Regions from separate parts of the Marinobacter nanhaiticus D15-8W genome, predicted to be linked through region 4. Evidence: predicted binding sites of a transcription regulator. Region 4 holds the regulator's gene; each other region holds the start of a gene.

Region 1 (7,896 bases), 380 kb from region 4:
GCGTTAGTACCGATTCCGGGATTCCCGATTACCGTGACGGGGAGGGCGCCTGGAAGCGTAAGCAGCCTGTACAGCACCAGGCCTTCATGACGGAGGATGACGTACGCCGCCGCTACTGGGGGCGCAGCCTCATTGGCTGGCCGGTGATGCGCAATGCCCAGCCCAATCCGGCTCACTTCCAATTGGCGGAACTGGAGCACCGCTCCCACTCGCGACTGGTCGTGACCCAGAACGTCGACCGCTTGCATCAACGTGCGGGTGCCAACGCCGTATTGGACCTGCACGGGCGCGCCGATCAGGTCGTCTGCATGAGCTGCGGCTACCGCTGCGCGCGGGATGAAGTGCATGATCGCTGCAGTGACCTGAACCCCGCCTTTCGCCACTATAAGGCCACGACTGCGCCCGACGGCGATGCAGATCTCGAGGTTGATTTCAGCGACTTCCGGGTTGCGAACTGCCCGAGGTGCGACGGTATTCTCAAACCGGATGTGGTTTTCTTTGGGGATTTCGTGCCCAAACAACGGGTGACGACGGCTCTGGATACGCTCAAGGAGAGTGACGGCCTGCTGGTAATTGGCTCCTCGCTCATGGTGTATTCCGGCTTCCGCTTTTGCCGTTACGCCAGGGAGTGGGGTAAGCCCATGGCAACACTCAACCTGGGGCGAACCCGTGCCGACGACCTGGTGAGCCTCAAGCTCAACGCACGTATCGGGGAAACCCTGAAGGTGGCCCTGGACGTGTTGTAGACAATATCCGGCTGGAACGCCTGGTCCGGCCGGACAGCGACTTATTCGATTTGAAGTAGTTTCATGCGGTCTTGAGCCACCTCAGACTGCTGGAAAGTGCCTTGTTAGCACCAGGATGTTTTGCTCGTGGCGCCTGTAGTACACCTGCTCGTCCGAGAGTGCTTCTACCAGCGATTGGCTGCTGGCGTTCCCGGTAAGTGCGCTGCCCCCACTGCCGTTCTGCAGCGGATTGTAGGGTTGGCCGTTGTCGATCAGCCTAACGCACACCTGTCCACGGTCTAGCTCCAGTTCCACATGCATCTCGACCCGCCGGGGCTCGTCGGCATGGTGGTGGAACAGGTGGTTAACCTCGATGTCCAGCAGGCGCTTCAGTTCAGCATTCACACTGGCGTCGGCCCCAGCTTCGGAAAAATGGCCTGTGAGCCAGTTGAGGGCGGTGGGTAATTCGTTGGCGTCGGAAAGTTGGAAACTCAGGTTGGTTGTCGTCATGGTCGTCTGGATATCAGCTCTCTTCCTGTAAAGCTGGTCAACTGGGATGTCGGCTGCGGGAAACGTCGCTCTATGGAATCTTTCAGGCGGCCGACTTGTTCAGGATACGCGATGTCAGTTTACTGCCATTCTCGAACAGCATTGATTGTTGAAAATCTCAATCCATTCGATGTTCTCTATTGTAGAGAATCATTCTGCAGACGGTAGCCGCCCGCGCATTTACACAGATCAACCTGCAGGTTCGCCGCGTCTCCCAATGGAACTTCAGTTCGACCGGTCCAGGGCTAGCTGGAGAAGGAAAATTTGCCGCGGTTGCTTGAGCTGGGTGGTGAAGATGACCAGCCTGCGGATCTCATGCATGTCCATCGTGCGGCTTTTCGGGGCGTTGCGCACTTCGTCGAGTGGGATACGGAAGCGGTTCAATCCTGGCTCCAGCGGTAGCCGCGTATTATAGCGATCGCTGTACGAACTCTTGCTGCGATCGTGCACGACGTCATTGATGCGTAAGGTCATCTCCAGCGGTGTCGATCCCGGATTGTAGAGCGCCACCTGGAGCATGTCGTATTCCCGCCAGTCCTCGGGCAGGTTATCGAGGGCGGCACCAGCATAGAAGTTGGTACCCAGGTCGATGCGCAGGCTGAAATCGTCTCCCGAGACGTGTTCCCGTGTGCGATGCACGTTGCCGCGCCAGAACAGCAACGGTTCGGTTGCGCTGAAATCATAGAGGGTAGGCAATTGGTGGTTGATGCGATATTGCAACTGGGCGACATCGGCCACCGCCTTGAGCTCGACCACCAGCAGTACGACGGCGGTAATACGCAGGACCCAGCGCGTAATGGCCTTGCGCGTGTTCGGGCTGGGTCGCTTCATCCACGCCAGGGCCAGCCAGGTGCCGATCAGGTTGCGAAAGATATCATGCCAGTCGCTTTGCCGTCCGACGTTGCCCTGCAGCCATTCGATGGCCACGCCCACGACGATAACCACTGCCGAAACGACCAGCCATAGCCGCCAGCCAGAAAACCACTGCTGGGGCTGTACCGCAAGCATCAGTAGCGCAAAGAAGATGATGTGGCCAAGGTTCCAGGCCGCCTTGAATAACGGCCCGGAAGTCCAGTCGGGGCCCCCCACGAAAAACAGGGGTAGCAGAACCACGGTGATTGCGATGTAGATGAGCCGGACACGCCGACCAGATGTGGTGATGCTCAGCATAGGTCTCACTATTAACTGTACGGCGAAGCCGGCCGGTGGACCGGTAGAGGGCTACCTCCGATGACGGTCTTCCGCCCGAACCTGTCGACACATTTTAGGTCCTTAAACGGTTATACCGTCCAGTTGGATGTGTGGCTGTCAGAATATTTAACGGGCTTTGGACGGTTAATTTAACAGGCCTCTAACCTATTGACTTAACGTATGTTTAAGGCCGAGTAGAGTGTTTGGGTAATTTTGTGCCCAAAACAGGCAGTTAAATACAGTGTGTCATTTTAATCGATGTGTTTTCTCTTTTAACAAATTGAATATTAAGGATGTTTCAGAAAGGCCTGAGACGCGTATTCGCCCGGGTTGGCATCGACATTGCGTTGCAGGGGGTGCATGCCTCGTTACAGACGTTTCGTCGGCGAGGGATATTCAGTAGGAAGTAAAGTCCAGGAGGACATGTATGTTCGCAAAGAAGCTACTCGCAGGTTCCGTATTTATGTTCGCTGCAGGCAGTGTCGCTGCTATGCCAACGGATCTGGCTGATCTGGAGTCAGACGACGGCGATCAGGTATTCGCCGACGTTTCCGAAGGTCAGTACAGCGATACGTATGCGAGCTACGTTACACTCACGGATACCGACGGCGATCTCGACGATAGCAACGTCACTCTTCTAGCCGAGTATGCCAACCTGGCAAGCGGTAACTCATTCGGTATCTATGACCAAAACACAGGCGAAGAGCTTTCACTCTTCACCGGTGGAACTGACGTCAACACCGGCGTTACCATTTCGTTCGACCTCGCTACCGGTGAGGCCACGAACCTGACCACCGAGGAATCTGCTGAAGTGGGTTCTACCTTCGGCTTCTATATCGACAACGGCGACGGTAACAAGTACTACTCAGATCCGGAGATGAACGATGGCTTCGATCCGGCCCTGATATACGATACCGTCGGTACCTCAGGTGAAGGCCTGTTCGGCTCCAACCTGGTCGTTGCCTTCGAAGACCAGGAAGCTGGCGACCGTGACTACAACGACCTAGTCGTTGGTCTGACCGACGTGGAAGCGGTGCCCGAGCCAGGTACCCTCGCATTGTTCGGTATGGGTCTGTTGGGCATGGGTGCTGCTGCCCGTCGCAAATCCTAAGCGACATACCCGAGATCCGTAACTTGTGCTCCGACCCGCATCCTGCGGGTCGGCGCTTTTCTGGGTTCCAAAAAACTGATCCAGTTCCGCCCCTCTTTGCCTGTTTCCACTAGACCCGGAACTGACCCACCAATTCGCGCAGGTTTTCGCCCAGGCGAGCCAACTCCTCGCTGGCTTCGTTGGTTTGGATTGTTCCAGTATCGCTGCGCTGGGCGGCTTCAACGATTCGCACGATATTGCGATTGATTTCCTCGGCAACCTGACTTTGTTGCTCCGACGCCGTCGCAATCTGTGTGACCTGATCGTGGATCGTACCCACCGAACTCTCGATTGTGCGCAGTGCGGTGGTCGCATGGTTGATCCGTTCGACCGTTTCGCCGGACCGGTTCTGTGAGGTCTTCATGCGCTCTACCGCCGCTTTTGACTCGGTCACGAAGCCTTCGATCATGCCCCTGATCTGGTCTGCCGATTCCGCGCTGCGACGAGCCAGTTGACGCACTTCATCCGCGACCACCGAGAAACCCCGCCCGTGTTCGCCGGCGCGAGCCGCTTCGATAGCCGCATTCAGTGCCAGCAGATTGGTTTGTTCGGTGACCGCATGGATGACGTCCAGCACTTGCTGGATATCGTCGGATTTTTTCGCCAGGGCGCTGATACTGCTCGCCGTATCCTCGATTTCCTCAGACAACTGATTGACCGCTGCCTGGGCCTGGCCAATGGTCGCACCGCCGTCCCGGGCGAGGCGATCGGCATCGGAAGCGGCGCTTTCCACTTCATTGGCATTGCCGGAAATCTGCTGGATCGTGGCCGCCATCTGGTTGATGGCCGAGGCAATCTGGTCGGTCTCGGAACCCTGGGCCTGGACCGATGCGCGGGTCTCGACCGATACCCGGCTCAGTTCTTCGGCAGCTGACGCCAATTGATCCGTTGTGGCGCCCACTTGCTGGATCGTGTTCTGGATCCTGATAACGAACGCGTTGAAGCGACGGCCCAACTCTGCCAGCTCATCGTTACCTTCATCAGGCAGTCGTTGACGCAGGTCGCCTTCGCCTTCCGCGATCTCACGCATCGTAGTGCTTACGCGCTTGATCGGGGCGGTGACGCTACGCCCAACCAGCAGGCCGATACTCAGCGCGATGAGAACAACGACGACCGTGATAATGGCGAAAAAGCTGATGGTACCAGCGATATGTGACTGGACCTTCCGTTCAGCGGCCGATAGGGCCGCCTGGATGTCGGTGGTGTAGACGCCGGCGCCGATCATCCAGTCCCACTCCGTGATCAGGGTAGCGTAGGAGACCTTCTGTTCGACGTTTCCTGTTCCGGGGTTTGGCCACTCATAGGCATGGAAGCCATCCCCGGCTGCTGCCTTGAAGATGTCGGTAATGAGCTTGCGCACCTCCGGTTTGGTTGTCGGGCCCTCGCGGCCGGGGTCCGGGCGGTAGGCGAGATTGAACACGTCGCGTGTATAGGCGAAGACATAGTTGCTGTCACCAAAGGTCATCGCACGGAGTCGCTCACGGGCTTCCTGCTTGGCTTCTTCCTGGTTGAGTGATGGATCGTCAATGACGTCCTGAACGACCGAGTAGGCCGTTTCCACGACGTTCTTTAGTCCTGCCTTCCGGGCCTCGAGCAGGTTTACGCGCAGCAGATCGATTTCTGCTTCACCATCCTGCTCGATCTGGTTAACGGTGAACCAGGTAATAGTGAATGCGGTCAAAATAACGGGTACCAGGACAGCAATGAGCAGTCGGGAACGAATACGCAAGCGGTTAAATAGGTTCATCAGTAGATAATCCGATCGTTGAATAAACTAATTAGTTGTTGTCTGACTCTTGTTATCGGCAGCGCCCGCTATTGCTCCAGCGTGAAATGTAAAAGGTTGTTGCACGAGCAACCCTCGGCGGGCCAGGTTTTATCCAGGTTCAAGCATCGATACGCCTTCAGTTCTAGACCTATAGAAACTCAGTCGTCAGCGCGTATGCCGTTGCAGTTGGCATACGCCAATCTATACACGTGCGATAGCGTTAAACTGGTCCAGCAATAAAAACTAACTAATTCAGATTATTGATAGCTTTAGGTTATTTTGGAGGTGTAAAAGAGCATTCATATAAGTAAGCGTCGAGGTGTGTTTTTTCGTGGATATGCCCAGAAGAGTGGAATCGGAATTTCTATCCGAGCGATCGTCGGTACATCGGTTGATGCGGGATTTGCTGGAGCAGGCGGACGTCCGGATCGGCGGTAGCCGGCCCTGGGACATGCAGCTGCTGGCGCCGGGCGTGCCGGAGCGGGTGTTCGCCGGAGGAAGCATGGGACTGGGCGAAAGCTATATGGACGGCGATTGGGAGGTGGAGCAGCTCGACGAGTTCTTCAACCGGGTCATGCGGGCCCATCTCGAGCAGAAAGTCAGGCCATCCACCGTTATATGGCAGGCCCTGAAAAGCCGATTCTTCAACCGCCAGAGCCTGAAACGGGCCTACCAGGTGGGCGAGCAGCACTATGATCTGGGTAATGATTTCTATGGCGCCATGCTGGACCGGCGCATGACCTACACCTGCGGCTATTGGAAGGACGCCGAAACCCTCGACGAAGCGCAGGAAGCCAAGCTGGAGCTGATCTGTCGCAAGCTCCGGTTGGAGCCGGGCATGCGGGTGCTGGATATCGGCTGCGGTTGGGGCAGCTTCATGGCGTATGCCGCCGAACACTATGACGTGGAATGCGTCGGCGTGACGATTTCCAGGGAACAGGCGGCCTGGGCCAGGAAGCAGTATCCCGATCTGCCCCTGGAATTCCGCCTGCAGGACTACCGGGAAGTCAACGATACCTTCGATCGCATAGTCAGCGTGGGCATGTTCGAACATGTCGGCAACAAGAACTACCGCACCTTCATGGACGTCGCCCACCGCTGCCTGGTAGACGGGGGGCTGTTCCTGTTGCATACGATCGGCAAGAACGAACGCAAGCCCTACACCGATCCCTGGATCGACCGTTATATCTTCCCTAACGGCGAGTTGCCCTCAGTCGGCCAGATCGGTGATGCCGTCGACAATCTCTTCGTGTTGGAAGACGTCCACAATTTCGGCGCCGATTACGATCGCACCCTTATGGCCTGGTACGAGAACTTCGAGGAAAACTGGCCACGCTTTGCCAAGCAGTTGGGACCGCGGTTCTACCGCATGTGGCGTTACTACCTGCTGTCCTGCGCCGGGATTTTCCGTGCGCGGGATATCCAGCTGTGGCAGTGGGTGCTCTCCAAGGGCGGCGTTGAGGGTGTCTATCCCCGCGCTGTCTGATCATCACTAGTCCAGAAAAGCCAGCAACTGGCCGTCGCTGCCATAGACGTCCGGGCGGTAGGTGATACGGCCGGAGGCGTCTGCCTCGGCCGTCCAATAAGCCATCAGGATATACACACCCCGCGACAGGTGAACGTTTTTGGATTCCCCGGAAGCCACGGCCGATTCCAGTCGCTGTTGGAGGTCGGGACCGGCATGCCGGAACAATAATCGCGTGAGGCTCATGGCATCCTCCACCCGGACACAGCCGGAACTGTAGAAGCGGCTCTGGCTCTCGAACAGGCCAGCTGAAGGCGTGTCATGCAGGTAGACGGCAAAGGGATTCGAGAAACGAATGGCCACCTGGCCGAGCGCATTGCCGGGCCCGGGATCCTGTCTCAGGCGCAGGCCAAGGGGATTGCTCCAATCCACCTCCGACTGGCTCAGTTCGTTGCCTTCCTGGTCGTAGACGCGCATGCCCCGTTCGCTCAGGTAGAACGGGTTGTTACGGATCGAGGGCAGGGCATCCCTTAGGAAAATGCTGCGGGGCATGTTCCAGTGTGGATTGACCGTGACATGGGTGATCACTGATTTCAGTTCCGGGGTTGCCCGCCTTGGTTTGCCTACCTGGGCACGGCCACGGTAGATCAGCTCGCCATCCGCGTAAAACTCAAGCCTCGCCGCGGCGATATCCACCAGCAGCAACGTGCGCTCCATATCATGTGCGAGCCAGCGCAGGCGCTCCAGGTTGGCGCGGATCTGCTCCAGGCGGCGTTGGGGCGAGATATTGAGTTGCTGGAGTGTCCGGCTGCCGACCCTGCCATCGTCTGCCAGACTATGCCGGCGCTGGAATTCTTCCACAGCCAGGGCCAGTGCGGTGTCGAATCGCGTTGCCATCCGGTCGGGCACCGGCGGCGAGGGTAGGTAGCCTTCGGCCCGCAAGCGTTCGCGCAACAGTGGTACCCGGTCATCGTCGTCGCCCACCTGCAGCGTCGGACCTTCAGGTATCCTGGCCCAGGCTTCCGGCAGGCTTTCCAAGGCCTGTGCA
Region 2 (7,896 bases), 1.4 Mb from region 4:
GACGACGAACTGGAAACTGCGCTATTCAACCTCGCCACCGTCCTTGCCCGGGCCGTGGTTTACCGGGAACTGCAACTGGATTCCTCACAGATCCGCAGTGTGGTCCGTGAAGCCGTGGCCAGTCTGCCGTCCACCCAGGACAATATTCGTATCCGGGTCAATCCTGCCGACGTGGATTGGGTGAGGGAAGCGGCCGGCCGGTTCGATGCGGAAGCCAGCGTGATCGATGATGAGACTATCCTTGCAGGCGGCTGCAAGGTGGAAACCCGCCACAGCCTGGTGGATTTCACTGTCGAAAAACGCTTCCAGAAAGCCGTGCAGCGTATGCTCGACCAGCAACTGAACAGCGACGAGCCCGGCGATAGCGTCGAACTGGACGCCATGATGGGCGACCTGACCGATTTCCACCGCGACGTCCTGGAAACCGGCGAAGATGCGTCTACGCTGAGCGAATCTTCCTCGCTAGACGACGAACAACAATCATCGATCCCACCGTCGAATGCGGACACGGGTAGCGATAACCCGGAGGAGCACCGTGACGAGCAGTCTCGCGGAACGGATTAACCGCCTACAGGATTACCTTCCCTCCAAACTGGAACCGGAACTCTCCGGTCGTCTTACTCGCATGGTGGGTCTGACGCTCGAGTGCGTAGGTTGCCCTATGGTGGTAGGCGACCGGTGTGTGATCCACGGTCAGGGGGTGGGCAGTGTCGAGGCCGAAGTCGTCGGTTTCGAGGATGACCGGGTCTACCTGATGCCGCTTACCGCCATCGAAGGCCTTCGTCCCGGCGCTCGGGTAGTGCCGTTGTCTTCTGCCAGTCGCGTGCCTGTGGGGCCGGAGTTGCTCGGCCGGGTTGTCAATGGGTCCGGCGTGCCGCTCGACGGCGGTGGGCCGTTGCGGGCAGAGGTGCAGGTAGGGTTGTCCGGTGCCATCATCAATCCGCTGCACCGTGCGCCCGTACGCCAGTCGCTGGATGTGGGGATCCGCGCCATCAACTCCCTCCTTACGGTCGGCCAGGGGCAGCGCCTGGGCCTGTTTGCCGGGAGCGGTGTGGGCAAGAGTATGCTGCTGGGGATGATGACCCGTTTCACCGATGCCGACATCACGGTCGTCGGCCTCATCGGCGAGCGTGGGCGTGAGGTCAAGGAGTTCATTGAGGACATCCTGGGTGAGGAAGGTCTGGCACGCTCCGTTGTGGTGGCATCTCCCGCCGACGACTCGCCGCTGATGCGACTGCGCGCTGCCATGTTGACCACGCGCATCGCCGAATATTTTCGGGACCAGGGTAAGCGCGTGCTTTTGCTCATGGATTCCCTGACCCGTTATGCCCAGGCCCAGCGGGAAATCGCCCTGGCTGTGGGCGAACCGCCGGCCACCAAAGGTTATCCGCCGTCCGTCTTTGCCAAACTGCCCCAGTTGGTGGAGCGCACCGGCAACGGCAAGCCGGGTGGCGGTTCGATCACCGCATTCTATACCGTCCTGACTGAAGGCGATGATCAACAGGATCCCATCGCCGATGCCGCCCGCGCCATTCTCGACGGTCATATCGTGCTGTCACGTAGTCTCGCGGAGGAGGGGCACTATCCGGCCATCGATGTCGAAGCTTCGGTCAGCCGGGTTATGCCGCAGGTCACCAGTCAGGAGCATTTCCGTAAGGCCCAGGAATTCAAGCAGATCTTTGCCCGCTACCAGCAGGCGCGGGATCTCATCAGCGTAGGTGCTTACGTCAAGGGCTCGGATCCGTTGACGGACTACGCAATCGAACGCATCGACAGTATGCGCGGGTTCCTGCAGCAGGGCTTGAAGGAAAGCGCGCCCTATCAGGATAGCGTCGAGCGATTGAAAGGGGTTCTGCCGGACCGCAAGTCCAGGCCCGACACCGGTGAGCAGAAGGGTGGTGCATGAAGCCGCGGTCCGAACGCCTGAAAGTCGTCCTCGACCTGGAGCAGCGTAAGGAAGATGAGGCGCTGGATGTTATGAACAAGGCCCGTCAGCAGCTGCAACACCACCAACAGCAGTTGGATTCCTTGCGTCAATATCAGGCCGATTACCGCAATCAGATGCGGCAGGGGCAGCAAGGGGTGGTGTCGGTGAGTCGACTGCAGGGCTGGCAGGCGTTCATTGCCCAGCTCGACCAGGCTATCCTGGCGGAGGAGAAGCAGGCGCAGCGCGCCGCTGTCAGCTTCGAGAAGGCTCGGGAGGCCTGGCGTGCGGCCTATGAACGCAAGCAGGGTATGGTCCGACATATCGAGGCCTGCCGCGCTCAGGAGCAACGTGATCAGGACAAGCGTGAGCAAAAGGCCCTGGACGAAGCGGCCAACAGGATACATGCCCGGCGGCGCTTGAATTAATAGCGCTTTGGGCAGTTTGCGAATGCATTTCCCGCAGTTTTAGCTATCCTCAAACCGGGGATAAACAAAAATAACCTTTCCAGGGAGTGGTTGGAAATTTTCTGGCTTACCTGGACGGATCATCCGCCCGACAATTCGGCAAGAACGAACGGATAATCCCAGTTACTCTTTTTTCCAAAACCACAGGCTGAGGCATCGATGGAGGACACCGCATGGCAATCCACACGCGGCGAAGTGAGGACGGACGCACGCTGATTATCAGTATCGAGGGACGATTCGACTTCAGCTCTCACCAGAGTTTCCGCGACGCGTACGAACATGGCGACCAGGAGGTGAGCGACTATGTCATCGATATGTCGGACACCACCTATCTGGACAGTTCAGCCCTGGGCATGCTGCTGTTACTGAGGGACTATGCTGGCGGAGATGCAGGTCGGGTCCGGATTGAGAACTGTAATAATGATGTCCGGCGCATTCTCAGTATTTCAAATTTCGAGCAACTTTTCTCTATCAAGTAGAATTATCTTTCAACCAGAGCTTTTGGGCCAATAGAGCTTTCCAGCCAGCAGTCGCCACGATGAAGAGCGCCAAAGTGGCGACGATAGCGGCATAACACAAGCAGAACGGAGAAGCTTTGTCTTGGACGACGCGGATACGGATGCGCAGCCTCTTCGCATCCTGATTGCCGACGACAGCGAAAGCGATCGCCTGATCCTGAAAACGATGGTCCGCCGTCAGGGCCATGACGTGATGACGGCGGCCGACGGGGTTGAGGCCGTCGAGAGCTTTCGAAGCTTCAAGCCCCAAATTGTCCTGCTGGACGTGATGATGCCTGGCATGGACGGTATGGAGGCTGCGCGCCATATCAAGGCATTGGCTGGTGAAGAGCTGGTGCCGATCATTTTCCTGACCTCTCTCTCCGATGCCGATGCCCTGGCCCGCTGTCTCGAAGCCGGTGGCGATGACTTCCTCTCGAAGCCATACAATCGCGTCATTATCGAAGCCAAGATCAATGCCTTCAATCGTATGCGGTTGATGCACGGCACGCTGAGCCGACAGCGCGACCTAATCCGGGACCGCAACGAACAGCTGGTGAAAGAGCAGACCATTGCCCGCCGGGTTTTTGACAATATCGCCCATACTGGCTGCCTCGATGCGCCCAACATCCGCTATCACGCCTCGCCCCTGTCGGTATTCAACGGTGATGTGCTTTTCGCCTGCCCCCGCCCATCCGGTGGCATGAACATCCTGATCGGCGATTTTACCGGCCACGGTTTGCCCGCCGCTATCGGTGCCATGCCGGTCGCGGAAATCTTCTACGGCATGACCAGCAAGGGTTTCCTGATTGGCGACATCCTTCGGGAGATCAATCAGAAGCTTTGGCGCATCCTACCCACCGATATGTTCTGCTGCGCCGCTTTCCTTGAGCTTGATTTTCACCTGGGCAACCTGACCTTCTGGAACGGCGGCCTGCCGGGCGGTTTCCTGATGCGCCATAACCATGGCCCGCTTCGCATGCCGTCGCGGCACCTGCCGCTGGGCGTCGTGTCCGGCGATCGTTTTTCCGCCGAGGTGGACACGGCAAAGATAGAAGAGGGGGACACGGTGCTGTTCGTCACCGACGGTGTTCCGGAAGCGACCAACGCCATGGGAGAAATGTTCGGCGAGGCGCGGTTGGCTGACGTGCTCGAAACCAGGGCTGAAGACGAGACGCCGCTCGAAGCCGTGCTGGCAGCTATCCGGACATTTACCGGCTCGGAGGAAATCCGGGATGACCTGACCCTGGTCTCGGTGGATGTGGTCGCCTCGAATGTACTGGAAGAATTGCCGCTACGAGTGACCCAGTCGGCGCTCAGTGGTCCGTCCCGCTGGACTTGTGAATATGAGGTATCGGGAGAAACCCTCTCGCATTTCAATCCCCTGCCATTACTGCTGCATATCTGCATGGAAGTCCCTGGCCTGCGCCGTCGCAGTGGCGAGATCTACACTATCCTCTCAGAACTCTATACCAATGCCCTGGAGCACGGGGTGCTTGAGTTGCCCTCGAGTTGGAAGAGCTCTCCGGAAGGCTTCGGCCGCTACTACGCCGAGCGGGAACGGCGATTGCGTAGCGCCGACAGGGAAGATGCGGTACGTTTTCGCCTGGAACACGAGACCGGTGACAAGGGCGGCGTACTCAAAGTGTACTGCAGCGATAGCGGAAGTGGCTTTGACTATACTGACGGAGGATTGTCCTCCTTGAGACAGGACGGTTACGCTGGTCGTGGCCTGGCGTTGCTCCATCAGCTCTGCGAGTCGCTGACTCACCAGGGAAGAGGGAACGAGGTTGAAGTGGTTTACCGTTGGACGATCGATTCCAGGGAACCGCCAAGCCTGGCCTGACGTGAAGTCTATTGAGGTGAGCCTGTAGCAGACATGTGCCGCCTGAGCTGAATGCATATTACGACCCGCGCTAGGCAATCTGTAAGGAGACGATCATGAACGACAAACCACATCTTGATGACGAAGCCCTGGCGGAGCTCCGGGAAGTCATGGAGGATGAGTTTGATGTATTGATCCGGACTTACCTGAGTGACTCCAGCCAGCGGGTCGATACGCTACGTGCCTCGTTGCAGGAGCGGGACGCGGAAAGCTTCACCAAATCTGCCCATAGCTTCAAGGGTAGCTGCATCAACATCGGGGCCCCGCGCCTCGGGGCTTTGTGCGGGGATGCCGAGCTGGCTGGGAAGGAAGAAAGGCTCGATGAGGCCGTGCATATTCTGGACGATATCCAGAGCGAATTCTCCATGGTTCGACAACTGCTCGAGAGAACACTGGTTCGATAGGTTCGCCGCTACGAAGGTCGCAGCTCTTCACCGCGATGCTTCCGCACCCGCTATCCCGCAATTTGGCACCTATATTGCTGTAACCCCGTTAACTGTTTGATCTAAGCCCAAGCGGCAAGGGGTTGCCATGTCTGGAATGGTGCTGACGCCCGTGTCACCCACACCTGAAAAATCGATTGAGCGTCAAGGCTCTACGTCGGAAAGTGAGCGTTCGGCGGAGCGGTTTGACGAGGTATCCGCCCGTGAAAAGGCGCGATTGGAGCGGAAAGAGGCGCGGCAGGATCGCGCCGATCAACGCGCCGAAGACAACCGCGTAGCCAGCCGGCAGGCCGAGCAGGACCGGCTGGAAGAAAGCCGAGCCAAGCAGTCGGAACATGCGGATAAGGCTGAAGAGAGGCCAGAGACTGCAAAGGCAGAGGATAATACGTCTGGCGGCCAGGGCTCCAACCGAGGAAGCGCTGACGACAATGCCTCTGACAACAAGAGTGGTGCAGCAGGAGAGCAGGCCGCCGAGCAGGACAGCGTGACCGGTGATGAAGTACTGCCGATGCTGTTCTCGGTACCTGGCCAGCAGGAAACGGGAGCTCAGGCCGTGAACGGTCTGACTGTCGGCGCCAACGCAAAGGGTACCGGGCTACCGCCCACATCGGGTACGGTGTTGGACAAGTTGATGATGCAGCCTCAGCAACAGGGTGCAGGTGCCGGTAGCGGAGACTCGCTGCTGGGCATGAAGGGCGAACAATTAGGATTGCTGGCGGGGAAGACCGCTTTAGGCGCGGACGGCAAGGCCGTGGATTTTTCGGGCCAGTTGGCCCGTTTCCAGGGTAGTGGCGAGACATCGTCCCAGCAGAACCCTGCAACGGCCTTGCAGCGCGGTTTGGAAGGGCGCGAGTCCATGGCTACGCTGAAGAGCTACTCCACCAGCGTGGAGTTGCCGGTCCAGCACGCGCAGTGGGGCGAAAAGGTCGCCGGTAAGCTCGCCTGGCTGACCAGTCAGCGCATGTCTGCGGCGGAAATCCATATCACGCCGCCGGATCTCGGTCCGCTCGAGGTGCGCGTTCAGGTTCAGCACGACCAGGCGCATGTGACGGTCCACGCTACCCATTCAGCCGTACGTGATCAGCTTGAACTCAACGGCCACCGCCTGCGGGATATGCTTCAGGAGAATGGTCTCAACCTGGAGAAATTCGAGGTTTCCGCCGAATCCTCGGATCAGGGGGCGCAGCAGGATTTGGCTGAAGAAGGAGGCTCCGGCGGTCGTGGTTATGGTCGAGGTGCCGACGCTGAACTTGAGGTCGTGGACGAACCTTTGGCGGGGGGAAGCCTGGACTTGAGCTGGCGTGGCGAGGTGGATCTCTACGCCTGATCAGGCACTGTGAATCGCTGACCCGGCAGACCGTGGTTTATGTCTTTCGGTACAGACGCTAAACTTCTGTTTTATCAACGTGTCTGGAACGATGGGTAGACTGCGGCTCCCGGTGGCCGGAGATACGGGCTGGTCTTTTCAGACTGGCCTGGTTCTTGCTCAAGATCCGGGCGTATTCGTGCGATGACAATAAACTGACTGTTGTGGACTATGGCAGAAAATTCGGAGCAGGCGCCTGCGGGCAAGAAGGGTAAACTCAAACTCATTATTGGCCTGGTCGTCATTATCGTGCTGGCCGTCGCGCTGTCGGTTGCAGGCACCCTCTGGTTCCTGAAATCCGATGACGGTGCAGCGCAAGAAGACGATTCCGAAGCTGCGGCTGAGGAAGCGTTCACGCCCAGTCTCTACTATTCCATCGACAAGCCGTTTATCGTCACCCTATCCACGGACGGGCGACAGCGCTACATGCAGATTTTCGTCGCCCTGCAGAGTCGCAATCAGGCGGCGCTCGACGCCGCGCAGACCCATATGCCCCTGATTCGCAGTCGTCTGCTGACATTGTTCGGCGCGCAGGATTTCCAGGCCATGCAGACCCCCGAGGGCAAGCAGAAGCTGCTCGATGAGGCGCTGGCCACCGTCAACACGGTATTGGAACAGGAAAGCGCCGAACCGATTGACAGTATCCTGTTCGAGAATTTCGTATTGCAGTAGATTTTGCGAGTGTCGTGAAGAGATTGTTTGAGACAATAACGTTTTGAAGAGAACTGCGGCAGGGCCGGGCACATAAACCGGCGATGCCATCCATCCGGTCGTCCACCGGGCAACCATCGAGGTCGGATTACAGGTATGCAGGACTTACTGTCACAAGACGAAATCGACGCGCTGTTGCACGGCGTCGACGACGGTGACATCGACACCTACGACGATGCAGACGAGGCGGGCGTCAAATCGTATGACCTGGCGAGCCAGGACCGCATCGTCCGCGGGCGGATGCCGACCCTCGAGATGATCAACGAGCGTTTCGCCCGCTACACCCGTATCAGTTTGTTCAACCTGCTGCGCCGCAACGCGGACGTCTCCACTGGCGGCGTACAGATCATGAAGTTTGGCGAGTACATCCACACCCTTTATGTGCCTACCAGTCTCAACCTGGTGAAGATGCGTCCCCTGCGGGGCACCGGCCTGTTTATCCTGGACGCCAAGCTGGTGTTCAAGCTGGTTGATAACTTCTTCGGTGGTGAAGGCCGCCACGCCAAGATAGAGGGGCGGGAGTTCACGCCCACCGAAACCCGCATCGTGCAGATGATGCTGAACCAGGTTTTTCAGGATATGCGGGAAGCCTGGAACGCGGTG
Region 3 (7,896 bases), 920 kb from region 4:
ACCGTCGGGATGTTCAGCGCTTCTTCCTTCGGCAGATCGTACAGGTCCTTGTCCATGGCATCGCCCGGGTGGATCTTGTTCTGGATGCCGTCAAGGCCGGCCATCAGCATGGCAGCGAACGCCAGGTACGGGTTGGCAGACGGATCCGGGAAGCGAACTTCGATACGACGCGCTTTCGGGCTGCTCACATAAGGAATGCGGATGGAAGCGGAGCGGTTACGGGCGGAGTAGGCCAGCATAACCGGTGCTTCGAAGCCTGGTACCAGACGCTTGTAGCTGTTGGTCGACGCGTTGGTGAACGCGTTGATGGTCTTGGCGTGCTTGATGATACCGCCGATGTAGTACAGGGCCGTCTCGCTGAGGCCAGCGTAGCCGTCACCGGCGAAGACGTTTTTGCCATCCTTGTTCAGGGACATGTGTACGTGCATGCCAGAACCGTTGTCGCCAACGACAGGCTTGGGCATGAAGGTCGCGGTCTTGCCGTAGGCGTGGGCGACGTTGTGCACACAGTACTTGAGGATCTGGACCTCGTCGGCCTTTTTGGTCAGGGTGTTGGCGCCAACGCCGATTTCACACTGGCCAGCGGTGCCCACTTCGTGGTGGTGCACTTCGATTTCAAGGCCCATGGACTCCATGGCTGCACACATGGCGCCACGCAGGTCGTGCAGGCTATCGACCGGCGGCACCGGGAAGTAGCCGCCTTTAACGCCCGGACGGTGACCGATGTTGTTGCGTTCGAAGTCTTCGCCGGAAACCCACGCCGCTTCTTCGGAGTAGAGTTCGTACATCGCGCCCTTCATGTCGACATTCCAGCGGGCGGAGTCGAATACGAAGAACTCGGGCTCCGGACCGAACAGGGCGCCATCGGCAATGCCGGTGGACTTCAGGTATTCCTCGGCGCGACGGGCAACAGAGCGCGGGTCACGCTCGTAGCCTTGCATGGTGGTCGGCTCGACGATGTCGCAGGTGAGGTTCAGGGTGGTTTCTTCGGTGAACGGATCGATAACGCCCGTGGAGTCGTCCGGCATCAGGATCATGTCGGATTCATTGATGCCTTTCCAGCCGGCGATGGAAGAACCATCGAACATCTTGCCGTCAGTAAAGAAATCTTCGTCGATCTCGCTGGAAGGCAGTGTCACGTGCTGTTCCTTGCCGCGGCTGTCGGTAAACCGCAGGTCAATCCACTTCACTTCGTGTTCTTTGATCAGGTCAAGCGTCTTGGACATTACGCATACTCCGTCAGTTTATGTCTTTTATGGAGCCGGCTCGGCTGAACTGCGGCGAAACAGCCTGTTCAGCGTCCGATTCATTCGACAGGCGCAGGGCAGCTTATCAAATGTGCTGCGGCAGTGCCTGCAAATTCGGCTGCAAACAGCTAAGCAAAGCGCTTGCCAACATCCTTGATTCGGTCGATGGTGGTGCAGAGTGAGCATTTACAGGGCGGATAACAACGACAGCATTGGAGCATTAGCGCGATGATAGTGCGCAGAATGCGCTATAACGGTGCAATAAAGTGATTAACGCACCATAATGGTTCTAAACTTGGAGGCCAAGTCTGTTGGGCTTGAGATCATCGGGTTTGAGCTAAGCAAAGCGTGTGATCAAAATGTGATGGCCCTTGTACCGCTGATCACAATTTGAACGTAGTTACTCCAGGCGGTTTTCGATATACTGCGCGCGCCCAAAGTCTGCCTGGGCGCCAGGCAGTCCTGAAATGGAGCCCTCGAGCTCCCTAACCCGAACATTTCCCGATTTGAGATGGCATGCCGCGCGGGCTTCCTGCGCGCCTATCAGGCCTTTCTCAGGTCAGACGCATGCCGCAGGATTTATTTGTGATCGAAAAACGCCGAAATATCGCCATCATTGCTCACGTCGACCATGGCAAGACCACGCTGGTCGACAAGCTGCTGGAGCAGTCCGGTACCCTGGACCGCAAATCCAGCGGCGCCGAGCGGATCATGGACTCCAACGATCAGGAGAAAGAGCGGGGCATCACCATTCTCGCCAAGAACACTGCGATCCGCTGGAACGAATACCAGATCAACATCGTCGACACCCCGGGTCACGCCGACTTCGGCGGTGAGGTTGAGCGGGTGATGTCCATGGTGGACTCGGTGCTGTTGTTGGTCGATGCCGTCGACGGCCCGATGCCGCAAACCCGCTTCGTCACCCAGAAGGCGTTCGATCGTGGGCTGAAGCCGATCGTCGTCGTCAACAAGGTTGATCGTCCCGGCGCCCGTCCGGACTGGGTCATCAACGAAGTCTTCGATCTTTTTGATCGCCTGGGTGCGACCGACGAGCAACTGGATTTTCCAATTGTCTACGCCTCGGCATTGAATGGCATTGCCGGTCCGGAAGCGGATCAGTTGGCGGATGACATGACGCCGCTGTTCGAAGCGATTACCCAGCACGTACCGGCGCCAGACGTTGATCTCAATGCGCCGTTCCAGATGCAGATCTCCCAGCTCGATTACGACAGCTACGTGGGCGTTATCGGTATCGGCCGCATTACCCGCGGCAAGCTGCGCCCGGGCCAACAGGTATCGGTCATCGATCGCCACGACAAGAAACGCAACGCCAAGGTGCTTGAGGTTAAAGGCTTCCATGGCCTGCAGCGCGTACCGGTGGAAGAAGCCAGCGCCGGCGATATCGTCTGTATCAGCGGTATCAGCGAGCTGTTCATCTCCGACACCCTGTGCGATCCCCAAAATGCCGAGCGCCTTCCGGCGCTGACGGTGGACGAACCGACTGTAAGTATGACTTTCCAGGTCAACGACTCGCCGTTTGCCGGAAAGGAAGGCAAGTTCGTTACCAGTCGTAATATCAAGGAGCGCCTTGAAAAAGAGCTGCTGCATAACGTGGCTCTCCGTGTTGTGCAGGGAGAGACCTCCGAAAAATTCAAGGTCTCCGGCCGTGGTGAGCTTCACCTGTCGGTATTGATCGAGAACATGCGCCGCGAGGGTTTTGAGCTGGGCGTGTCCCGGCCGGAAGTGGTCCAGCGTGAGGTCGATGGTGAGATCCACGAGCCGTACGAATTCGTCGTGATCGACGTGGAAGACCAGCACCAGGGTTCCATTATGGAAGTCATGGGTCTGCGCCGCGCCGAGCTGAAGAACATGGTGCCGGACGGCCGAGGTCGTACACGTCTGGAATTCATCATGCCGGCGCGCGGACTGATTGGTTTCCGCAACCAGTTCCTGACCCTGACCTCCGGTACGGGCATCATCACCAACGTCTTCGACCACTACGGTCCGGTGAAGGGTGGCGACATCGAGCACCGCAACAACGGTGTGCTGGTATCGATGGTGGACGGCAAGGTGCTGGGCTATGCCCTGATGACCCTGCAAGAGCGTGGACGCCTGTTCGTCGATCCGGGTACGGAAGTGTACGAAGGCATGATCATCGGTATCCACAACCGGGACAATGACCTGGTGGTCAACCCGACGAAGGCCAAGCAGCTCACCAACATCCGTGCCGCCGGCACCGACGAAAACGTCATGCTGACGCCGCCGATCCGGATGAGTCTGGAGCAGGCCCTGGAATTCATCGATGACGACGAGCTGGTGGAAGTCACGCCGGAATCCGTACGTATCCGTAAGAAGCTGCTCAAGGAAAACGAGCGGCGTCGCGCGAACAAGAAGTAAGACATTGTTCGAATGTAATGGCGCGCATGCCGCGTCCGACTCGAGCATGTAGCAGATGCTTTAGCTTCTGAGGCGCCGCAAGGCGCCTTTTTTATTTCTAGCGTGCAAGGTGTTTGGGGTCGTCACGTCAGGTGGCTTGGAAACCTGGGCAGCCCTGCGGGCTGCTCCGAAGCTAAAGCGTCGGCTACATTCTAGGTGGAGCTTCTCACCCGCTGCTATCCCTCTTCAGACTGGCAATTCCCCGTCTGATCTCCTAAATTCGGCCAGACTACATCTTTATCCGTCCCAAGGACTCAGAGGTCTGTCTGCCATGCTGTCGCTCTATCCCGACATCAAGCCCTACGCCGAGCATCGCCTGAAAGTGGATGCGCCCCATGAACTCTATATAGAAGAAAGCGGTAATTCCGACGGTATTCCTGTGGTGGTGGTTCATGGCGGTCCCGGTGGAGGATGTGAGGACTACTACCGGCGCTTTTTCGATGCCGAGCGTTTTCGCATCATCTTGTTCGACCAGCGTGGTGCAGGGCGCTCCACACCGCTGGCGGAGCTCGAAGGCAATGACACCCAGGCGCTGGTGGAGGATCTGGAGCGCATTCGCCATTTCCTTGGGATCGATCAGTGGGTGCTATTTGGCGGGAGTTGGGGCTCGACCCTGAGCCTGGTCTATGCCGAAACCCATCCCGACCAAGTGCTTGCATTAATCCTGCGTGGCATCTTCCTATGCAGGCCGCAGGATATCCACTGGTTCTATCAGGAAGGTGCCAGTCGCGTCTTTCCAGATTACTGGAGGGATTATCTCTCAGTGATCCCCGAAGGTGAGCGGGACGATTTAGTGAGCGCCTACTACCGTCGATTGACCAGTCCCAATGAGCTTGAGCAGATACAAGCGGCAAAAGCCTGGTCCGTTTGGGAAGGGCGCTGCGCCACGCTCCATCCCAATCCCCGCGTCGTCGAGCATTTCGGTCATCCCCATGTGGCCATCGCGTTGGCCCGGATCGAGTGCCACTACTTCATGAACAATGCCTTCCTTGAAGCGGATCAAATCGTTCGCGACGCCGGACGCCTGAAAGGGATCCCGGGCCATATCGTTCACGGGCGCTATGACATGGTGTGTCCATTGGACAACGCCCAGGCACTGACCGAAGCCTGGCCGGAAGCCGACTTCGCGATCATCCGTGATGCGGGCCATTCTGCTTCTGAGCCGGCGATCGTCGATGCACTGATGATTGCCTGCGAGAAAGTCGCTGAGTACTACGCGAAAGGGCCCCATCGTCCGGTCTAGGTACAACATGAGCTCGCCCTACGGCGAGGGCTCCCAAAGAGGGCAATAGGGGTTTTGTCTATTTATGTAACCGCCGCTTGCCCACCCGGATCGGGATAATTAGAATCCCGATCTGTTCAATTTCATACCGCCGTGTAATGAAACAATCCAAAAAGCCGCACGGCGCGTGAAAACAGGCCTTTCAGGGCAGAAGGACAAGGAGCCGTTTTTGAAAGCGCTGATCCAGCGGGTCACTCAAGCCAACGTCGATGTGGGCGGCCAATCGGTCGGCCGGATTGATGCCGGTATCCTGCTTTTCCTGGGCGTCGAGCATAAAGACACCCGGGACACCGTTCTTCGCCTTTGCCAGCGCATTCTCAACTACCGAATCTTCGCCGACGATGATGGTCGGATGAACCTCAGCCTCCTCGATACCGGGGGTAGTCTACTTGCCGTTCCACAGTTCACCCTTGCTGCCGATACCCGAAAGGGCCAGCGCCCCAGTTTTTCCTCTGCGGCGCCCCCCGAGCAGGGGAAGCCCTTGTTCGATGCTTTTGTGGAGCAGGCGGGACAGTCATTGGGTTCGGCGCGGTTGGCAACGGGGCAATTCGGTGCGGACATGGCAGTAAGCCTGGTAAACGATGGGCCTGTCACCTTCGTTCTGGAAGCGTGAGGCGTGAAGTTTGTAGCTGTAGCTACGGTTGCCCTTTGTCACAAAGTCGTAATGATTACCGTGATTCAATGCGGCGCAAGTGAAACGGCGCTGGCCAAAGGTCGGAGTTGAGTCGGTGGCGAGTTGTGCTACCTTCCGGGCGTCTGGCGGGCTGAGCAATTTGGGGGCGCGCTAATATTTAATGCTTCATCTTGGAGCGGCTCAATCACAATCATGACAGCATGTTTAGTTTTAAGTGGCTGAAAATTAAAAATAATTGTGAATTGGCCTAAAAGTTGTTGGTGGAGTTCGGAATTGTTCGGAGTGTGGTGCCTAAAAAATCGCCACAAAAAATTTGCAAAATAGCGCACAGTGTATTAAAACCTAGTCATCATGCAGTGCATTAAGAAGCTACTGTAAGTGACTGACCTTTAAGGCCTAGCAAGCGATTGAAGTAGATGCTTCTCGAAAAAACGCCAAGCACGGTCACAAGGTGAAACGAAATCACACATGAATAATTTCTGTAATTCCGGAAGGATACAGGCGGAAGTAACGGGAATGACATGTTTGATTCACATAATGGGTCTGTCAGGGCCCAATACTAAAAACGGGTAAAAACCCGCGGCTAAAACCTGAGTTAACTCAAGAAGGAAGACGCAACATGAAAAAGACTCTGATCGCATCGGCTGTAGCGGCGGCTACATTCTCCGGCGCTGCTCTGGCGCAGGAAAGCAACCTGCCGACCGTTTACGGTAACATCCAGTATGCGGTGTACTACGAGGATATCGACGGTACCTCCGAGCTGAGCCACTTCGACAACGGTTCTACTCTGGGTGTTAAGCACGACCACGAAATTGCCCCGGGCCTGACTGGCTTCCTGAAGCTGGAGCTTGAAGGTCTGGCTGCTGACGACAAAGACCGTGAAACTGGTCTGGAAGATGTCGACGAAGCTTACATCGGTGTTAAGGGCGACAGCTTCGGTCAACTGTGGGTTGGTTCTGACGACTCCGTATACGAGTCAGCCATCGTTGGCATTGCTAACTTCTACGAGGTTGGTGACAACTTCGGTGGCCTGCAAGATACTGGTGAAGGCGACCTGATCCAGTACCAGACTCCGTCCTTCGGCGGCCTGACTTTTGCCGGCGCTGTTCAGATCAACGGTGATGGTGATGATCAGTCACTGTCTGACAAGAACGGTAAGAAGTCCTACCCGTACCAGTTGGTTGCTGCCTACGAAATGGACGCGCTGAGCTTGGCCGTTGCTATGGATTCTAACGACGGTGGCGATGATAACAACGAGAACACCTACGGTGTGCGCGCCGCATACTCTATGGATAACCTCTCCCTGTCCGCTGAGTATCAGACCCGCAAAGACGATGCTGATCTGGCCGGTGTCATGGGCGTTTACACACTGGGCGCCAACCAGTTTGCTCTGTCATACGAACTCAAGTCTTTCGACGAGACTGATGACGATCAGGACATCGTAACTCTGCAGGCGCTGCATAACCTTTCCGATCACATGTACGTCTATGTGGAGGGTTACCTGAAGTCCTCTGACGAAGATAACATCAACGAGTTCTTCCAGAATGGCGAGACCGTTGCTGTTGCCGCTGACGAGAAGAGTGGCGTAGCTGTTGGTGCGGTTTACTACTTCTGATCCAGGCTTAGCCTGATCTAGAAGCAGTACCAAACCAGAAAACCGGCAACCTTCGGGTTGCCGGTTTTTTTGTGCCTGAAATTCTCTGGCGTTATGCTCATACGCGGTCGATAAATCTCCCGGGAGTCCAACCATGGCTGAAGAGCTGGAAATCAAGCTGACCCTCGCATCCGATAGCTCCGAACGGGTCCTAGCCTGGATAGCGGATAAGCACGCGGGTGAGCTTTCCAGCAAACACCTGCTCAATCGCTACTACGACACGCCTGACCAGATGCTTAACCAGCAGCGTGCCGCCTTGCGGGTTCGGCAGGCGGGCACCCATTACATCCAAACCCTCAAGACCAAGGGCGAATTCGTCTCCGGAGCCCACCGCCGCAACGAATGGGAGTGGCCGCTACCCGGGGCAAACCTGAATCTAGGTCTCCTGGCTGATACGCCTATTGCGGATCGGGTCAACCTGGCGGAGCTCGAGGTGATCTTCGAGACCAATTTCCAGCGCCAGAGTGTCATCCTGGAGGAAAACGATGCGTCAGTGGAGTTCGCCCTGGATCTCGGCAAAATCGTCGCCGACGATAAGGCGCTTGATCTGGCCGAAGTGGAGTTCGAGCTTAAAAGCGGTGACAGTGGTGCGTTGATGGCCTTGGCGGTGGAGCTTTCCGGCCGGGCACCGATGTTTCTGAAT
Region 4 (7,896 bases):
CAGGCCACATTGGCACCACTGATTTGTCCCACCGCCATGCCCCGGATCACCAGGGTCAGGGTCTGGCTGCCGGCGATACCACCCATGCTGGCGACGATAGGCATCAGTACCGCCAGCGCGACCACCTTGGAAATGGTGCCTTCGAACAGGCCAATCACTGATGAGGCGATGAATGCGGTAATCAGGTTGATGCCCAGCCAGATGGCGCGGCGCTTGGTGGTTTTCATAACCGGCGCGAAGGTATCTTCGTCTTCGTCCAGACCCGCCATACTCATCAGCGAGTGGTCGGCGTCTTCGCGGATAACGTCGACCACGTCATCGATTGTAATACGCCCCAGTAGTTTGCCTTTCTCGCTCACCACCGGAGCGGAAATCAGATCGTAGCGTTCGAACAGCGTGGCAACCTGGGTATCTGACATGGTAACGGGAATGGGCTCGATATCGGTATCCATCACCTCCCGTACCGTTGCACTGGGACTGGATACCAGCATCTTGGTGATGGGCATGACACCGATGTATTCATCGCGGCGGTTGACCACGATCAGACTGTCGGTCATCGGCGGTAGCGACCGATGACGGCGTAGGTAACGCAGGACAACGTCGATGCTGAGGTCCGGACGTACCGTGATGGTGTCGGTGTTCATCAGGCCGCCGGCGGTGTCTTCCGGGTAAGAGAGTACTTCCTCTACCCGCTGTCGGTCCTGATCGTCCATGGTGTCGAGGACTTCCTGGATGACGGTGTCCGGCAGCTGCTGCAGCAGGTCGGCCAGGTCATCCGATTCGAAGTCCTCGATGATGGTAGCCAGTTCCTGGGCGTTCAGCTTGCTCAGGAAGTAGCTTCGGATATCGTCGCTCAGGTACTGGAGGACTTCCCCCTCCAGACTCTTGTCCACCAGGTTCCACAGCAGGGCGCGCTGGCGTGGCGGAGACGATTCTAAAAGATGGGCGATATCACTCGGACTCAGGCCGCCATTGAGAATCCTGGCGACCTGCTGCAGGGCGCCGCTATCCAGCGCTTCTCCAAGCGTACGGAGGCGCTGCCGGGCCTGGCTGTTTTCGAGTGCATCGGACATGAATCACCCACGAAATCGGGATAACGGCGGTGGGGATGGGAGCAAATAACTGGCTCCCCGGGGGTTACCGCTCAAGAAACTGATTTATTATAGCGGACTTACGTTGCAGACGTGAGAAATCAGTGTAGGTGAATTCCACCGACAGCCGCTGGGCTCCCTGGCCTGTCACCCGCCTTCGCCAAAATAGTCGTTGATCAGGTTTACGAGCGCATCCCTGGCCTGGTTCTCATCCGACCCATCAATTACCAGTTCGATCTGGGTTCCGCAACTTGCGGCCAGCATCATGACGGACATGATGCTCTTGCCATCCACTTCGCGGCCTTCTTTCGCAACCAGTACGCGACTTTCGAATTCCGATGCGGTGCTGACCAGCTTGGCCGCTGCCCTGGCGTGGAGGCCGAGTTTGTTGATGATAGTGATGGGCTCACGGATCATGTGGCGTCCTGAGCGGGCTTGGTTTGCAGGTGAGGAAGCTCGGTGTGACGAACCTGGACATTGCTGTAGTGACTTTCGAAGTAACTGCCGAGCTGTTCGCACATATAGACCGAGCGATGCTGGCCGCCGGTGCAGCCGATCGAGATGGTCATGTAGCTGCGGTTGCTTTCGCGGAAAGCGGGTAGCCAGGATTCGAGGAAGCGCTTGATATCATCCAGCATATGCTGTGTCGCCGGCTGCTGCTCAAGGAATGCCTTGACCTCGGGATCCACGCCGGTGAACCTGCGCAGGTTGGGGTCCCAGTAGGGGTTGGGGAGGCAGCGCACATCGAATACATAATCCGAATCTACTGGCACGCCGTGCTTGAAGCCGAAGGATTGGAACAGCAGCGCCAGTTCCTGTTCCCTTCGGCCGACAATCCGCTGCTTGACCATGTCTCGCAGCTCGTACATCGAGAGTTCGGTGGTGTCGATGTAGAGGTCGGCGAGGCGGGCCAGGGGCTCCAATAAACGTTTCTCGCCGGTGATCGCTTCACGTAGCGACGTACGATCATCGCTCAGCGGGTGTTTACGTCGGGTTGCATGGAAACGTTGTAACAACGCCTGGTCAGTCGCGTCGAGGAAGATGATCTCAACCTTGAGCTTGGCGTTCTGCAGACGTTCGTGCATGGATTCGAAGTTGGCAATCTCGCCTGCCAGGTTGCGGGCATCGATGCTCACCGCAATATTGCGCAACTTGCGTGGCGAGGCCTGGCTGGCTTCCTCGGTTAGCGGGAACAGCAGGCCAATGGGCAGGTTGTCGATGCAGTAGAAACCCAGGTCTTCCAGCACGTGGAGGGCCGTGCTCTTTCCGGAGCCTGAGCGACCGCTAACGATGATCAGTTTCATGGTGAGCCTTAATGCCCTGTCCGGATCCGGCGTCGCGACCGCCGCCTGTTTTACCGTTTAGTCCGACTGCGTCATGGCCTCATAGAGCTGGGTCGCGTTCTCGCACCGACGCAATCGCTCGCAGAAAGCGCGTTCATTGAATTTCTCGGCCAGCTGACTGAGCAGCTCAAGGTGCTCGCTCGTCGCCTCCTTGGGTACGATCAGCACGAAGAGCAGATCAACCGGTTGGTTGTCGATAGCGTCGAAGGCAACGCCTTCCTCAAGCGTCAACAGGGCGCCAATGACCTGGGTGCAGCCTTCGAGGCGACAGTGAGGGATAGCGATGCCTTGGCCAATACCGGTGCTGCCCAAGCGCTCGCGGGAAACCAGGTTGTTGAAGATCTGGGTTTCCTCGAGCTCTGGGTAGCGCCGAGCAATGTGCTCGGCGATCAGCTCCAGGATGCGCTTCTTGCTGGTGCCCGAGACACCGCAAAGGGTGAGCTCGGGTACCAGGATGGACTGGATGGTTAAAGGTGTTTCCGTCATGGATGGAATGCTTTTCCTTGATGAAACGGCTAGCGACTGGCCGCGCCGTGCATTCGATCGACCGTCTTCTCCTTGTGCTTCAGGATCTGCCGATCAAGCTTGTCTACAAGCGAATCAATCGCTGCATACATATCTTCGTCTTGAGCCTTTGCGTGAACCTCGCCGCCGACGACGTGGAGGGTGGCTTCGGCGGTATGGCGGAGCTTCACCACGGACAGGGTCACCTGACAGTTACTGATATGGTCGAAATGGCGTTCGAGTTTCTCGAACTTTTCTGACACATAGTCCTTCAGGGAGGGAGTCAATTCGACATGGTGACCTGACATATTGAGTTGCATAGGCTTCTCCTACTTGTCGACATGCCCGGAGGCCCGGAAGGTCTCCGGTGTTGAGCCCGTCGCGGACGGCGGACGCCAGAAATAATGCCCTCGCAGCCGCTCACTCATTGGAGCAGCAGTCCCTCATACCAGTCGTTTGCGTTCGTTGGACGGTGGAATGTGCATCGCTTCGCGATACTTCGCTACCGTCCTTCGGGCGACGTTGATGCCCTGATCGCCGAGCAAAGCGGCAATCTTGCTGTCGCTAAGCGGCTTCTTTGGTGTTTCTGCCGCTACCAGTTTCTTGATCATGGCACGGATTGCAGTGGACGAACACTCCCCGCCTTCGTTGGTACTGACATGACTCGAGAAGAAATATTTGAGCTCGAAAATGCCCCGTGGTGTGTGCATGTACTTCTGGGTCGTTACCCGGGATATCGTCGATTCGTGCATGCTCACCGCCTGGGCTATATCCGACAGGATCAGCGGCTTCATTGCTTCCTCGCCGTGATCCAGGAAGCCCTGCTGATGCTCGACGATACGGGTCGCTACCTTTAGCAGGGTTTCGTTGCGGCTCTGCAGACTCTTGATGAACCACTTGGCTTCCTGAAGCTGGTCGCGCAGGTAGGTGTTCTCTGCACTGTTGTCTGCCCGGCGGATCAGCGCCGCATAGCCGGCGTTAACCCGAATACGGGGCGCAATTTCCGGATTCAGTTCGACGCGCCAACGCCCCTTGGATTTGCTGACGACCACGTCCGGGACCACATAGTCGGGCTCGGCTTGGTCGAGGATGTCGCCCGGACGCGGATCCAGGGTCTGAATCAGCGCCAGAACCGCCTTCAGCTGTTCTTCGGTCAACCGGCTGCGACGCAGGAGTTGGGCGTAATCGCGGTTGCCCAGCAAGTTGATGTAATGACTTACTACCAGGCGGGCCTGGGGCAGCCAGGGCGTTTCTGCTGGGAACTGGTTGAGCTGGATCAGCAGGCATTCCTGCAGGTCCCGGGCAAAAACGCCGGGCGGGTCGAAGTGCTGCAGTCGGCGTAGCACCGCTTCAACCTCGTCCATTTCCAGCGGGTCCTCGTCGGTCTCGTCCAGCAGGCCGGTGTGGATGTCCTCAAGACTGGTGACCAGATAACCGCGCGTATCGACGGAATCCAGCAATGCATGCGCAATTGCCCGATCGCGATCGCTCATGGGTGTCAGGTTCAATTGCCAGAGTAGGTGGTCCTGCAGGGTTTCCGTCGGGGAATTACGCGACTCGAAGTCAGTGTCGTCTTCGTCGTCACCGCGGGACGCTGACGCTGGTGCAGACTGGTAGATATCGTCCCAGGCGGTATCGACCGGCAGATCGTCCGGGATGTCCTGCTCATTGTCGGCTGACCAGTCCTGATCGTCGCCGGATTCGTCCCAGTTACCGTCTTCCTGTTGCGAACGGGTGTCGTCCTGATCCTTTACTTCGGTGCCGTCGGCGTTGCTCTCGGAATCAGTCGAGTTGTCCGAGCCTTCTTCTTCCTCGGAGTTCTCGAGCATGGGGTTGGATTCAAGAGCCTGCTGGATCTCCTGTTGTAGATCCAGCGTCGACAGCTGCAGGAGGCGAATGGCCTGCTGCAATTGTGGTGTCATGGTGAGCTGCTGACCCAGCTTAAGCTGGAGCGAAGCTTTCATTACCATTGAATTAGTCCCGTCACCCTTTGGAGCTTTTCAGAGGCTCCGCGCTATCGGCGGTTAATTTTTTGCCGAACCAAGCCGCGCCCTCAATTATTAGGCATTGCATAGGGCATTGATATGGTTGCTGCAAAGTAGCGACCCGGTTCTACAAGCAAATTCTTTGCCGAAGTTTACTGCCATGGGTGTGCAGATGACAACGTTATGGCCGCCGGTGTTTGAGCCCGTGCCCGGGCGACCATGCTTTGAGTGTAGCGTTTTCACAGGAATATGCGCCAGTCCGGCTGTTTGCAGGATCAGGCAATTCGCGGCGCCGTCAATTCGCAACTCGACCTGTGAGCGCTTTTTTCTTTTCAGCCCCTCTTTCATCAGAACTTCTTTGTCAGAGGCTGATTTTTCAAGGACTGCGTTTTCAAATACTGGGCTTTTCAGCGCTACGTTCTTTTTCAATATCGCTGTTTGCATCAATCCAGTCGGTGTTACCAGTAATCCCAAAACGAATCTTATAAGCGAAATTCGTTCCCCAGGTAGACTTCCTTCACCTGCTGGTTGGCCAGGATATCGTCCGCATGTCCGGAGGCAATGATGTGCCCGCCACTGACGATATAGGCATTTTCGCAGATATCGAGGGTCTCACGCACGTTATGATCTGTAATCAGGACGCCGATGCCTTTGTCCCGCAAATGGCGAATGATCTGCTTGATGTCGCTGACAGAAATCGGATCCACCCCGGCGAAGGGTTCATCCAGCAGGATAAAGGCCGGCTCCATGGCCAATGCCCGGGCTATCTCCACCCGCCTTCGCTCTCCCCCCGAAAGGGCCATCCCGAGGCTGTCACGAATATGGGTAATGTGAAACTCTTCCAGCAGGTTTTTCAGGCGGCTCTCACGATCAGCACGGGACAGACCCTTGCGTGTTTCCAGGATCGCCATGATGTTGTCGCGCACGCTGAGCTTGCGGAAAACGGATGCTTCCTGTGGCAGGTAACCGATTCCCGCGCGGGCGCGGCCATGCATCGGCAGAGGGGTGATGTCGCGATCGTCTATTGTGACCCGACCGCGGTCGGCCGGCACCAGGCCCACGATCATGTAGAAGCAGGTGGTTTTACCCGCACCGTTGGGGCCAAGGAGTCCAACGATTTCACCGCTTCGGATTTCCAGGGAAACATCCTTGACGACGTTCACCTGCTTATAGCTCTTCGCCAGGTTGCTCGCGCAGAGGATGGCCATCAGTTGGCTCCGTCCTGGTTGCTTTCACTCTGACGGGGTTGAATGACCATTTCCACCCGTCCGTCCGAGTCAGCGTCACGGCCGCCTTCGGCCACTACGACGCGACTGGCCGTATTATATTCGATGTGATCGCCTTTGAAGACGTTGCCTTCCTGGCGAATGACCGCCTGCTTCTCGAAGGTGATGCGGTTCTCACCCGCGGCATAGATGATCGTCAGGGCTTCTGCATCGGTCTTCGGGGTTTCGCCCTGGCGTGGCTGGGTATAGTGGGCCGGTTGTCCGAACGCTTCGATGCGATCGAGTACACCTTCGGTGCGATACAAAACCACCCGGTCGGCGGTCAGTTCCGTAGCATCCTGCCGTACGACCACGTCGCCGGTGTAGACCGCCGTACCCTCAGCGTCATCCAGGCGGGCGCTATCGGCGCTCACCTTGATCGGGTTGTCCGAGTCCAGGTCGAAGGCCGTCACGTGACTGCCCACCATGACTAGAGCGACGCCGAGGAGTCCTTGGAGTATGCGGGCTTTACCGGTTTGAGGGCGTGTCATACTGTCCTTCCACCTGTGATTTGAGTTCCACGATTCGTTCGTCGATCCAGGCCTGCATACCCGTTGCCCGGGTGATGCCGCGGGGTTCGGTCAGGACTACCGGGGCGTCAGTGTGCACAATGCGCTCGTCGTTATCCAGCGTGAGATGCTCAGTTTCCAGTTGGCCCTCCTGACCGGAGGGGAGGAGGCGGGTAATGACCACGTTGCCACTGAGTCTGATGATATCCCTGTCCAGCTGGTAGCGGCCCTCGTTTGCCCTGACGGTCCAGGGGGTACCGGTGCTGACGTCGATAAGGCGGCCCCTGGGCTCGTTCATGTGGGCCAGGTTCTGGTCATCGAACTGCTCGATGCGAGGGCTGCTGATAATGGTCGAGACCTCGCCCGATTCGGCAAACGACCGGTACTCGCCATTAACGACGAAGCTGTCGGGTTCCTGGGGTCCGCGGAGCTGGGCCGCCGGATCGACGTCGCTTTTCTCGTCGCTCTGCCACAACAGTCCGATCAGCACCGCCGAAAGGGCAGCGATGCCCAGGTAGCGCAGTCGGAGGAGGTTGAGGCGGCTCAGCATGGCTCAGCCTCCGCTTCCGTGATAGGTCTGGTGCAGGTCGGCAAGCTTGTTCTGTGCCTGCAGGATCAGATCGCAGATTTCCCGGACGGCGCCTTCGCCGCCGCCAGTTTCGGTGCAATAGTCGGCCTGCTCACGCACGTACCAGTGGCCGTTGGGCACGGTGATGCCCAGTCCGGCGAGCATGATGGCGCCCAGGTCCGGCAGGTCGTCGCCCATATAGGCTGCCGACTCGGCCGGGATATTCAGGTCCTGCAATAGCTCGCGCAGTGCGCTCTCCTTGTCCTCTCGCCCTTGTTGTAGGTGCTGTATGCCCAGGTCCCGCGCGCGGCGAGCGGTCAGCGGGGAGTTGCGGCCGGTGATGATGGCCACTTCGACGCCGTTGCGTCGAAGCTGTTTGATGCCGTGGCCGTCGAGGATGTTAAAGGCTTTCATCTCGTCGCCCTGGGCCGTGAAGTAGAGCTGTCCATTGGTCATGACTCCATCGACATCCAGTGCCAGTAGGCGGATGCCGGCAGCTTTACTGATCAAATCCTCGGGTAGGGGGCGTTCCATTCGGAGGTCCTTCACGGTCATTCTTGAGTCTCGTTTAGGGTGTCTGTCGGCACCTGTCTTCAAATGACCCCGGCGCGCAGCAAGTCGTGCATGTTGA

The links. The regulator sigma-54, encoded in region 4, starts transcription at its own class of promoters, with help from an activator protein. The targets are predictions, from matches to a motif close to ANTGGCATNNANNTTGCTNT.
Region 1: a site for sigma-54 is predicted at 2,795-2,814, ahead of RE428_RS06895 (PEP-CTERM sorting domain-containing protein). Genes of this name have one in related genera too.
Region 2: a site for sigma-54 is predicted at 5,239-5,258, ahead of RE428_RS14770 (flagellar hook-length control protein FliK). Genes of this name have one in related genera too.
Region 3: a site for sigma-54 is predicted at 1,377-1,396, ahead of glnA (glutamate--ammonia ligase). Genes of this name have one in related genera too.

Annotation. Positions count from the first base shown of each region.
Region 1 covers NZ_AP028878.1:1,528,820-1,536,715, forward strand. Annotated here, with positions in the region: gene RE428_RS06880 (NAD-dependent protein deacetylase) at 1-746, shown strand, start outside; gene RE428_RS06885 (ATP-binding protein) at 828-1,235, opposite strand; gene RE428_RS06890 (hypothetical protein) at 1,500-2,444, opposite strand; gene RE428_RS06895 (PEP-CTERM sorting domain-containing protein) at 2,893-3,576, shown strand; gene RE428_RS06900 (methyl-accepting chemotaxis protein) at 3,686-5,362, opposite strand; gene cfa (cyclopropane fatty acyl phospholipid synthase) at 5,778-6,869, shown strand; gene RE428_RS06910 (L,D-transpeptidase family protein) at 6,876-7,896, opposite strand, start outside.
Region 2 covers NZ_AP028878.1:3,326,183-3,334,078, reverse strand. Annotated here, with positions in the region: gene RE428_RS14800 (flagellar assembly protein FliH) at 1-564, shown strand, start outside; gene fliI (flagellar protein export ATPase FliI) at 500-1,906, shown strand; gene fliJ (flagellar export protein FliJ) at 1,903-2,352, shown strand; gene RE428_RS14785 (STAS domain-containing protein) at 2,565-2,870, shown strand; gene RE428_RS14780 (SpoIIE family protein phosphatase) at 2,992-4,734, shown strand; gene RE428_RS14775 (Hpt domain-containing protein) at 4,830-5,177, shown strand; gene RE428_RS14770 (flagellar hook-length control protein FliK) at 5,305-6,543, shown strand; gene RE428_RS14765 (flagellar basal body-associated FliL family protein) at 6,754-7,254, shown strand; gene fliM (flagellar motor switch protein FliM) at 7,390-7,896, shown strand, end outside.
Region 3 covers NZ_AP028878.1:979,226-987,121, forward strand. Annotated here, with positions in the region: gene glnA (glutamate--ammonia ligase) at 1-1,226, opposite strand, end outside; gene typA (translational GTPase TypA) at 1,833-3,644, shown strand; gene pip (prolyl aminopeptidase) at 3,955-4,926, shown strand; gene dtd (D-aminoacyl-tRNA deacylase) at 5,135-5,578, shown strand; gene RE428_RS04525 (porin) at 6,219-7,214, shown strand; gene RE428_RS04530 (CYTH domain-containing protein) at 7,348-7,896, shown strand, end outside.
Region 4 covers NZ_AP028878.1:1,904,121-1,912,016, forward strand. Annotated here, with positions in the region: gene mgtE (magnesium transporter) at 1-1,073, opposite strand, end outside; gene RE428_RS08570 (HPr family phosphocarrier protein) at 1,239-1,508, opposite strand; gene rapZ (RNase adapter RapZ) at 1,505-2,395, opposite strand; gene ptsN (PTS IIA-like nitrogen regulatory protein PtsN) at 2,453-2,920, opposite strand; gene hpf (ribosome hibernation-promoting factor, HPF/YfiA family) at 2,950-3,258, opposite strand; gene RE428_RS08590 (RNA polymerase factor sigma-54) at 3,382-4,902, opposite strand; gene RE428_RS08595 (hypothetical protein) at 4,999-5,367, opposite strand; gene lptB (LPS export ABC transporter ATP-binding protein) at 5,406-6,131, opposite strand; gene lptA (lipopolysaccharide transport periplasmic protein LptA) at 6,131-6,679, opposite strand; gene lptC (LPS export ABC transporter periplasmic protein LptC) at 6,657-7,247, opposite strand; gene RE428_RS08615 (KdsC family phosphatase) at 7,251-7,799, opposite strand; gene RE428_RS08620 (KpsF/GutQ family sugar-phosphate isomerase) at 7,859-7,896, opposite strand, start outside.